2 regions of the Streptomyces sp. NPDC092045 genome follow, and region 2 is predicted to be linked to the other one. Evidence: riboswitches for the same ligand, from Rfam matches in the RefSeq annotation. Region 2 holds a riboswitch; the other holds the start of a gene.
What was found. A riboswitch is a leader RNA that binds a small molecule or an ion and turns the genes downstream of it on or off. The one in region 2 is predicted to bind cyclic di-AMP.
Positions count from the first base shown of each region.

Region 1: it holds a riboswitch for cyclic di-AMP, as region 2 does, so the genes downstream of both, ACIQKA_RS33145 (transglycosylase family protein) here and ACIQKA_RS12300 (peptidoglycan DD-metalloendopeptidase family protein) in region 2, are expected to answer to the same signal.

Region 1 is NZ_JBIVSC010000029.1:41,597-46,552, forward strand. Features, by position in the region: gene ACIQKA_RS33135 (septum formation initiator family protein) at 1-245, opposite strand, end outside; gene eno (phosphopyruvate hydratase) at 346-1,632, opposite strand; gene ACIQKA_RS33145 (transglycosylase family protein) at 1,957-2,682, opposite strand; cyclic di-AMP (ydaO/yuaA leader) riboswitch at 2,686-2,900, opposite strand; gene ACIQKA_RS33150 (transglycosylase family protein) at 3,115-4,173, opposite strand; partial or broken gene ACIQKA_RS33155 (cytochrome P450) at 4,334-4,956, opposite strand, start outside.
Region 2 is NZ_JBIVSC010000003.1:485,202-490,157, reverse strand. Features, by position in the region: gene ACIQKA_RS12320 (aspartate aminotransferase family protein) at 1-1,062, shown strand, start outside; gene ACIQKA_RS12315 (helix-turn-helix domain-containing protein) at 1,155-1,784, shown strand; gene ACIQKA_RS12310 (DUF6126 family protein) at 1,831-1,980, shown strand; gene ACIQKA_RS12305 (tyrosine-protein phosphatase) at 2,005-2,826, opposite strand; cyclic di-AMP (ydaO/yuaA leader) riboswitch at 3,243-3,402, shown strand; gene ACIQKA_RS12300 (peptidoglycan DD-metalloendopeptidase family protein) at 3,406-4,374, shown strand; gene ACIQKA_RS12295 (SGNH/GDSL hydrolase family protein) at 4,533-4,956, shown strand, end outside.

The DNA of each region.
Region 1 (4,956 bases), on a different contig from region 2:
GCCTCGGCGGCCCGGCGCTCCTGCTCGGCGATCTCGCCCTGCTGGGAGACGTAGCTCCGCATGGGATAGGCGAGGGCCACCACCAGGGAGCAGACGACGAGCGCCAGGAAGGCCGCGCGGCCGGTGAGCCGGGAGCGGCGGGCCTGGCGGCGGGTCTGGGAGCGGTAGACACGGGCGGCGGTCTGCTCGCCGAGCAGCCTGAGCCGGGTCGCGGTCGAGAACCGGTCCCGGTCCTTCACGGCCATGTCGTGTCGCCTCCCCTGTTCACGCGGACGTCCCCGCACACGGTACGGGACCGGGTACGGGGACGTACGGAAGCCGCCCTGTGGAAGGGCGCAGCGGGTGTCAGCCCTTGAAGCGCGGGAAGGCGCTGCGGCCGGCGTACACCGCGGCGTCGTCGAGGATCTCCTCGATGCGCAGCAGCTGGTTGTACTTGGCGACGCGCTCGGAGCGGGCCGGGGCGCCGGTCTTGATCTGGCCGCAGTTGGTGGCGACGGCCAGGTCGGCGATGGTGACGTCCTCGGTCTCGCCGGAGCGGTGGGACATCATGCACTTGAAGCCGCTGCGCTGGGCGAGCTCGACGGCGTCGAGGGCCTCGGTCAGCGAGCCGATCTGGTTGACCTTGACCAGCAGGGCGTTCGCGGACTTCTCCTCGATGCCGCGGACCAGGCGCTCCGGGTTGGTGACGAACAGGTCGTCGCCGACGAGCTGGACCTTGTCGCCGAGCTTCTCGGTGATGATGTTCCAGCCGGCCCAGTCGTCCTCGAACAGCGGGTCCTCCAGGGAGACCAGCGGGTACGCGGCGACGAGCTCCTCGTAGTACTCGGTCATCTCGGCGGCCGAGCGGGACTTGCCCTCGAACTCGTACGTGCCGTCCTTGTAGAACTCGGAGGCGGCGGCGTCGAGCGCGAGCGCGATGTCTTTGCCGGGCACGTACCCGGCCTGCTTGATGGCCTCCACGATGAGGTCGAGCGCCTCGCGGTTGGAGCCGAGGTTCGGGGCGAAGCCGCCCTCGTCGCCGAGCCCGGTGGAGAGGCCCTTGGACTTCAGGACGGACTTGAGGGTGTGGTAGACCTCGGTGCCCCAGCGCAGCGCCTCGGAGAAGGACTCCGCGCCGATCGGGGCGATCATGAACTCCTGGATGTCCACGTTGGAGTCGGCGTGCGACCCGCCGTTCACGATGTTCATCATCGGAACGGGCAGCAGGTGCGCGTTCGGGCCGCCCAGGTAGCGGAAGAGCGGGAGGTCGCTGGCCTCGGAGGCGGCGTGCGCGACGGCGAGGGAGACGCCGAGGATGGCGTTGGCGCCGAGCGAGGACTTGTCCGGGGTGGCGTCCAGGTCGAACATGGCCTGGTCGATCAGGCGCTGCTCGGTGGCGTCGTAGCCGACGAGCTCCGGGCCGATCTGCTCGATGACGGCGAGGACCGCCTTCTCGACGCCCTTGCCCTGGTAGCGGTTGGGGTCGCCGTCGCGGAGTTCGAGGGCCTCGAACGCGCCGGTGGAGGCGCCGGACGGAACGGCAGCACGGCCGGTGCTGCCGTCGTCGAGGCCGACCTCGACCTCGACCGTGGGGTTGCCTCGGGAGTCCAGGATTTCCCGGGCTACGACGACGTCGATGGACGGCACGAGCATCTCCTTCTGGGATGTGACGCTGGATGTGACGCAAGGTCGGTGCGGGGTCGCTCGGCCTTGCGACAAGAGCCTAACCGTCCCGGAGGCTCCGACCGGCCGGGCGCCCGCCCCCTGGGACGAAAAAGGACCCAAGGGCACGCACAGCGGGGCGAAAGGCCCCGTATCTACTGGACGGTAACCATCAGGTGGGTCCCGGGAGGCCCCGGTGGAAGACGGAACCCCGGTCCGGCGCGCACGGGGGACGGGCGCGCCGGACCGGGGTGAGTCACCGCGGGAGGGCCGTCGGGGGCGCGTGAGCCGCCGGACTCACGCGACCCGCCGGGCTCACTTCAGGTGGAGCTGCTGGCCCGGGTAGATCAGGTCGGCGTTCTCGACGACGTCCTTGTTGAGCTCGAAGAGCTCGGCCCAGCCGCCCTCGACGCCCTGCGCCTCGGCGATCTTGCTGAGGGTGTCGCCGGTCACGACCTTGTACTCGCCGTCGCCCTTCTTGACCGTCTCGCCGGTCGGGGTGGTGACGGTCTTCCCGGACCCGGCCTTCGGAGCGGCCTGGCGCTCCTTCTTCGGGGCCTGGCGCTGCTCGCTGCGGGTGGTCGGCTGCTCGGCCGCGCGCTGCTTCTTCTGCTTCTTCTGCGGCTTCGGCTGCTCCTGCGCGCTCTCGGCGGAGCCGCCGTCGTAGGAGGCGCCGGAGAGGCCCACGCCGCAGCTCGGCCAGGCACCCTTGCCCTGGCCCGCGAGGACCTTCTCGGCGATGGCGATCTGCTGGGACTTCGACGCCCGGTCGGCGGTCGAGGCGTAGGCGGTGCCGCCGTACGCGGCCCAGGTGGAGGCCGAGAACTGGAGGCCGCCGTAGTAGCCGTTGCCGGTGTTGATGGACCAGTTGCCGCCGGACTCGCACTGGGCGACGCGGTCCCACTCGGAGGAGGTGGCGGCCGAGGCGGTGCCCGCGGTCATCAGCGGGGCGGCGACGGCGACGCCGGTGACGCCGACGAGCGCGGCGAGCTGGGTGGCCCTGGAGGGACGGCGGTGTTTGCCCTTGACGGAAAACAGCATGGGAATTCTCCTCACCGACGCCTACGAGGTGAGCTGTCGGGTTCGGGCCGAAGAGTTGCCCGGCCGCGTGTCCTAGCACGCGGCTTCACCCCAAGCCGGTCGTCGGCCGTCTCTCGACGGCCGGGGCCGGCACTTACCTTGGGTCCCCCGCTCCTGCCTACGGCGCTTGCGCGACGACTTTCCCGTCGGCCGACGGCAGGATTCGGCGTTTCGGTCGACGGGGCCCGCGGTGGCGAGCGGTGATGACCGTAGACACAGAACCCTCCGAAGTTCAAAGAGGCTCATATGACGAATTTCGCCTCTTCTTGCCCTTCGGAGGGGACTGTTTGCGCAGGTAGGAGGTGACGGAAGCGGAGTTTGCGGGCGCGGCACGCCAGTTGGGACAAAGAGACCCATGTCTCACTCGTCCAGAACCGGACATAAGCCCGCGAACTACCCCTCCGCCGAGTCCGGACGCGCCGTCAGATCGAGGTTCTGACCAGGGAGGATGAGGTCCGGATCGATGCCCACGGTCCGCTTGTTGGCGTCGTAGAGGGCGGTCCAGCCTCCGGGCAGTTCGTTCGCCTGGGCGATACCCGAAAGGCTGTCACCCGGACGCACGACGTATTCACCCGAAGAGCCCTGACTGTCCGTTGTGTCCGCATTCTTCGCTTCGTCAGCAGCGGGGAGCGATTCGGACTCTTCGAGGGACTTGTCCTTGCCCGAGGCGTGTCTACCGGATTCGGTGGAGCTGTCCGGCTTGCCGGTTTCCTCCGGAGCGGCCTCGCCCCGGTGCTTGCCCGTGCCGGGCGCGGCCGACGTGCCCTCGTCCCCCGGAACGCCGGGCGTCACGGGCGTACCGGGCGTCGCGGACCCGTCGGGGGCGACGGGGGCCGTCGGGTCCACCGGGAGCGTCGGGCCGGCCGGGAGCGTCGGGTCCGCCGGATCCGTCGACCCGGTCGGCGCGGACGGCGTGGCGGGGGCGGACGGCGCGGCCGGGTCCGCCGGGGCGGCGGGAGCCGTCGGCGCGGCCGGCGCCGTGGACGTGGCGGGGGCGGACGGCGCGGCCGGGGGCTTCGGCGTCGCGGTGGACGGCGCGGTCCCGGAGACGTCCGGCGAGCCCGAGTTCCAGTTCGACTCGGGGACGGGAGCCACGGAGGGCGCCGGGGCGGTGGCCGGACCCGGGTCGACCCCGGTGGGCCTCCCGTCGTTGGTGAGGCCGGCGATCGGCGCGCAGGTCCCCCAGGCGTCGCTGCCCTTGGCGAGGGCCTTCTCGGCCACGGCGATCTGCTGGGCGCGGCTGGCCAGGTCGGCACTGGGCGCGTACGCCAGACCGCCGTGGCGCTCCCAGTCCCCCTGGGTGAACTGGAGGCCGCCGTACATCCCGTTCCCGAAGTTGGCGGTCCACTGGCCGCCGGACTCGCACTCGGCGACGCGGTCCCACGTGGCGGCGTCGGCGGCGGACGCGGATCCGGTGGCGAGCAGGGGCAGCGCCATGGCGGATCCGGTCACGCCCGCGGCGACGACGATGGCGGGGGCCTGACGGGGGCGACGGTGTCGTCCGTTCCCGGAACGCATAGGTACGCCTTTCGCGTGACGGCTGAGACTGCGGCGAAACGTAGCGGCATTCGAACGCCCGTCACAAGTCGATGGCCTCCCGATCACATGAAGATCACATTTCTGACGCTCCGTCAGTGTGCGAGAGGGGTACGGACGGGGAGAACTCCACCGGAAGCGTGCGCAAACCGCGCATGATGAGCCCTCCGCGCCACCGCAGTTCGGCCGGATCGGCGGCGAGCCGCAGGTCCGGCAGACGGGTCAGCAGGGTGGCGAGCGCCGCCTGTCCTTCGAGGCGGGCGAGGGGCGCGCCGAGGCAGTAGTGGATGCCGTGGCCGTACCCGAGGTGCTGGTTGTCGCGCCGGGCGAGGTCGAGGGTGTCGGGCCCGTCGAACCGCTCCGGGTCCCGGTCGGCGGCGGCCAGCACCACGAGGACCGGGTCGCCCGCCGGGATCTCCTGTCCGTCGATGGTCAGCGCCCGCGTGGCGTACCGCCAGGTGGCCATCTCCACGGGCCCGTCGTACCGCAGCAGCTCCTCGATCCCGGTCTCCAGGAGGCCGGTCTCGCCGGCGGCGAGGGAGGACTGGAGGAGTCCCCTCTGTCCGGGATCGCGGAGCAGCGCGTACAGGCCGTTCCCGATCAGGTTGACCGTGGTCTCGAAGCCCGCGAACAGGAGGATGAAGGCCATGGCGGCGGCCTCGTTCTCGGTGAGGTGCTCGCCGTGGTCGGAGGCCTTGA
Region 2 (4,956 bases):
CTGCTGGCCCACAGCCCCCACCTCGACCGGGTCTTCTTCGGCAACAGCGGCACCGAGGCCGTGGAGACCGCCCTGAAGTTCGCCCGGTACGCCACCGGGCAGCCCAGGATCGTCTACTGCGCCCACGCCTTCCACGGGCTCACCACCGGATCCCTCTCCGTCAACGGCGAGCGGGGCTTCCGGGACGGCTTCGCCCCGCTCCTGCCGGACACCGCGATCGCCCTCGGCGACCTCGACGCCCTGGAGCGGGAGCTGCGGAAGGGGGACGTGGCCGGCTTCGTCGTGGAGCCGGTCCAGGGCAAGGGCGTCCACGCGGCCCCGCCGGGCTTCCTGCGCGCCGCCCAGGAGCTGCTGCGCCGGCACGGCGCCCTGCTGATCGCGGACGAGGTGCAGACCGGTCTCGGCAGGACCGGCGACTTCTACGCGTACCAGCACGAGGAGGGCGTCGAGCCGGACCTCGTCTGCGTCGCGAAGGCGCTCTCCGGCGGCTACGTGCCGGTCGGCGCCACCCTCGGCAAGGACTGGATCTTCAAGAAGGTCTACTCGTCGATGGACCGGGTCCTGGTCCACTCCGCGAGCTTCGGCTCGAACGCGCAGGCCATGGCCGCCGGGCTCGCCGTCCTCTCGGTGATGGAGGACGAGGGCACGGTCGCCCGCGCGCGCCGGATCGGCGACCTGCTCTCCGGCCGCCTGAAGGAGCTGGTGCCCCGGTACGAGCTGCTGCACGAGATCCGCGGGCGAGGGCTGATGATCGGCATCGAGTTCGGCCGGCCGTCCTCGCTCGGACTGCGCGGCCGCTGGACGATGCTCCAGGCGGCCCGCAAGGGCCTCTTCGCCCAGATGGTCGTCGTTCCGCTGCTCCAGCGGCACAGGATCCTCACCCAGGTCTCCGGGGACCACCTGGAGGTGATCAAGCTGATTCCGCCGCTCGTCGTCGACGAGGCGGACGTGGACCGGTTCGTCACCGCCTTCACGGCCGTCATGGACGAGGCCCACGGGGGCGGCGGGCTGATGTGGGACTTCGGGAAGACCCTGGTCAGGCAGGCGGTCGCCCAGCGCTGACGCGGGGCGGTCCCCGGCGCGGACCGCCCTTCCGGGTTTGCCTCCGGGGCAAGAAATTTGCCTCGGAGGCACGATTCTGGCGGAATGGACGCATGGACCACGTCCCCGGGGCGCCCTCCCCGGACCACGCCGACTCCGGCGCCCTGCCCGACGTCGCCCCGCAGCTGCGGGCCCAGCGCCGCCGCCGGGGGCTCACCCTGGAGGCCGCCGCCCGGCGGGCCGGCCTCTCGCCGGCCCACCTCTCGCGCCTGGAGACGGGGAACCGGCAGCCCTCGCTGCCGATGCTGCTCGCCCTGTCCCGCATCTACGGTACGACGGTCTCCGAGCTCCTGGGAGAGGCGCCCCCCGAGCGCGATCCCGTGGTCCGGGCCGACCGCTCCGAGCCCGTCGAGGCCGACGGCTGGATCTACCGCCAGGCGGGCGGCGCCGGGCGCGCCCTCCAGTGCCTGCGGGTGCACGTGCCGTACGCCACCCGGGCCGACATCGTGCGCGTCCACCCCGGCGAGGAGTGGATCCACGTCCTGGAGGGCCGGGTGCGGCTCGCGCTCGGCGAGGCGGTCCACGTCCTCGATCCCGGGGACGGCGCGCACTTCGACTCGCTCACCCCGCACCGGATCGGCGCCGCCACCCCCGGCGGGGCCGAGCTGCTCTTCGTCCACACCCTGATGCAGAGCCCCGTCGCCGAGCTGTGCCTCGGTGACGGGACCCCGCACCGGCGCTGACCGCCGGAACGATTCTTCCGTGACGATTCTTCAGGAAAGGGCCGACATGTCCGAGAAGTCTTCATCCGTCACCGGCGAGGAGCGCGGGGAGGGCAAGTTCCCCAAGGGGCTGGTGCTCCGCCTCTTCGCCTACCTGATCGCCGGTCACCTCTTCGCCGGCTTCCTCTACCTGCTCTTCGCGATGGGCGCGAAGTGACGCCGAGCGGGCGCCGCCCGCTTCCTACGCCCCGGTGAGCAGGCGCTCCCGCAGCCGCTCGCGGGTCTCCGGGGACAGTGCGAGGCCTTCGGAGAAGTAGGCGTCCACCGAGCCCCAGGTCGTCTCGATCGTCTCGAAGGCGGCCCGCAGGTACTCCGCCCGCGCGTCGAAGAGCGGGGCCAGCAGCTCCATCACCTCGGGCCCCATGGCGTCCGGGGCGGTGGAGCTGCGGCGCACCTTGTAGCGGCGGTGCGGCTCGTTCGACTTCACGTAGTCGGCCTCGATCGCCGTCCGCTCGACCCCGACGGCGAGCAGGGTGATCGCGACGGCGAGCCCGGCGCGGTCCTTGCCCGCCGCGCAGTGCATCAGGGCCGGGACGCTCTCCTCCGCCATGGAGTGCAGGATCCGGCTGTGCTCCGCCGTCCGCTCGACCACCATCCGCCGGTACGAGTCGGACATCCGGGCCGCCGCCCTGCCGTCGCCGAGGATCTCCCTGAGCTGCGCGGTGTCGCCGTCGCGCACCAGCTTCCAGAACTCCTTGCCGTCGGCCGGGTCGTTGAGGGGTATGTTCACGTTCCGCACGCCGGGCAGCTCGACGTCCGGGCCCTCGATCCGCCGGTCGGCCTCGTTGCGGAAGTCGAAGACCGTGTGCAGCCCGAGCCCGGCGAGGAAGGCGGCGTCGTCCTCGGTGGCGTGGGCGAGGTGGCCGCTGCGGAAGAGGCGGCCGGGGCGGACCGCGCGCCCGTCCGTCGTCGGCAGGCCGCCCACGTCCCGGAAGTTGCGGACCTCCGTCAGCTCGGGCTCGTCGGCTTCTACGGGCGGGACCTGCGGCAGCTGCTGCGTCACGGATGCTCCTGGAAAGTCGGTGTTCGGATGCCCGACGCGAATCGGTTCCTGGGGCAATCATCCAGACGGGAGGGGTGCGGCGCACCCCCTCGGACGGGAATGAGCGATCTGTCCCAATTGAGGTATTGCGCATGCCGCGCCCCTATTGGGTCATTGCGTATAACGCGCCCTGTTTGCAGGCGAGATGGGATTCGGCGCGTGAGCAGGGTCATAGAAGTGACGGATCGTGGCCGGGAGTCCGGCGCGATTTCCGTACGGGAAAAGGGAGTCGGAGGAGCGTCGTCCACGGAGGGTGACCGGAATTCCGGCGGAACGATCTAGAGCGGAATGCCGGGGCAAAACGGCGGCTTGTTCGCGCCGACCCCGCTCGTCTAGCGTCACGCTCAATCCGGTCGGACCGCCGAATCCTGCCACCGTCCGGAATTCCACCCATCCCATGCGTGGCAGGAGCGGGGGACCCAGGAAGTACGCCGGTCCCGCGACACAGGACGGCTCGGGGTGAAGCCGCGCGCAAGCGCGGCCGGGCATCTCCAGTCCGAACCCGACAGCTCACCTCGCAGGCGCCGGAGAGGATTCGCCATGCCCGCGAAGGGTAAGCACCGCCGTCCCAAGAACAACCCCCTCACCCGCGGTTTCGCCGCCGCCGGTACGGGAGGCGCCGTCGTCGCCCTCCCGCTCCTCGGCGCCACGGGGGCCCACGCCGCCGAGCAGGCCGCCCCGGCCCCCGCCTCCGTCCGGTCCGCCGTCACCGCGCACGCCGTCGTGGCGAAGGCCGCCCCCGCGAAGGCCGCCGCCGAGACCGGACCCCGGACGTACTCCGTCGTCCCCGGCGACCACCTGTCGAAGATCGCCTCCGACCACCACCTCGCGGGCGGCTGGCAGAAGGTGTACGAGGACAACCGCCGGACCATCGGCGCGGACCCCTCGCTCATCCTGCCCGGCATGAAGCTCACCATCGGCGCCAAGGGCTCCGCCCCCGCCGGCCCGAAGAGCACCCACGGCGCCCAGGAGTCCGGCAAGAACGGCGACGACGCCCCCCGCGCCTCCCGCGAGAACCGCCGCGCCGCCGCCCCGGCCGCCGCCCCGAAGGCCGCGGAGCGCTCCACCGGCTCCTCGTCCCCCACCGGTTCCACCGCCTCCTCCTCCGGCTGGGTCGCCCCCGTCACCGGCGGCTTCTCCACCCCGTACCGCGCCTCCGGCTCCATGTGGTCCTCCGGCTACCACACCGGCGTCGACTTCATCGCCTCCTCCGGCACCACCGTCCGCGCCGTCGGCGTCGGCACGGTCGTCTCCGCCGGCTGGAGCGGCTCGTACGGCAACGAGGTCGTCATCAAGCACGCGGACGGCAACTACTCGCAGTACGCCCACCTCTCCTCCCTCTCGGTCTCGGCCGGACAGAGCGTCGACGGCGGGCAGCAGATCGGCCTCTCCGGCTCCACCGGCAACTCCACCGGTCCGCACCTGCACTTCGAGATCCGCACCACGCCGAGCTACGGCTCGGACGTGGACCCGCTGGCCTACCTGCGCCAGCACGGCGTCTCCGTCTGACGCTCTCCGGAACACCCCTTTCGGCGGCCCGGCACATCCGTGCCGGGCCGCCGGCCTATTCCGACTTGGCGGAATCTTTATCGGTGGCATATGTCACCCGTCGTCAACCCCTCCTTACGGTCGCGTAGGTCACACGCGAAAGGGAAGGATGTGCCCCCGTGGCAGACGATTCGAGATCAAGAGACAAGAACGCATTCGGGTCGTACGCGGCGATCGGTGACAGCTTCACCGAGGGCGTCGGAGACCCCGGCCCCGACGGGACGTACGTCGGCTGGGCGGACCGCTTCGCGGTCCTGCTCGCCGACCAGCTGCCGGAGCACGACGCCTTCCGCTACGCCAACCTGGCCGTACGCGGGCGCCTCCTCGACCAGATCGTGGCGGAACAGGTCCCCCGGGCGAAGGAACTCGCCCCCGACCTGGTGACCTTCTGCGCGGGCGGCAACGACATCATCCGCCCCGGCACCGACCCGGACGACGTGGCCGAGCGCTTCGAGCGCGCCGTCGCCGAACTGACCTCCGCCGTCGGGACCGTCATGGTGACCACCGGCTTCGACACCCGCGACGTCCCCGTGCTCCGGCACC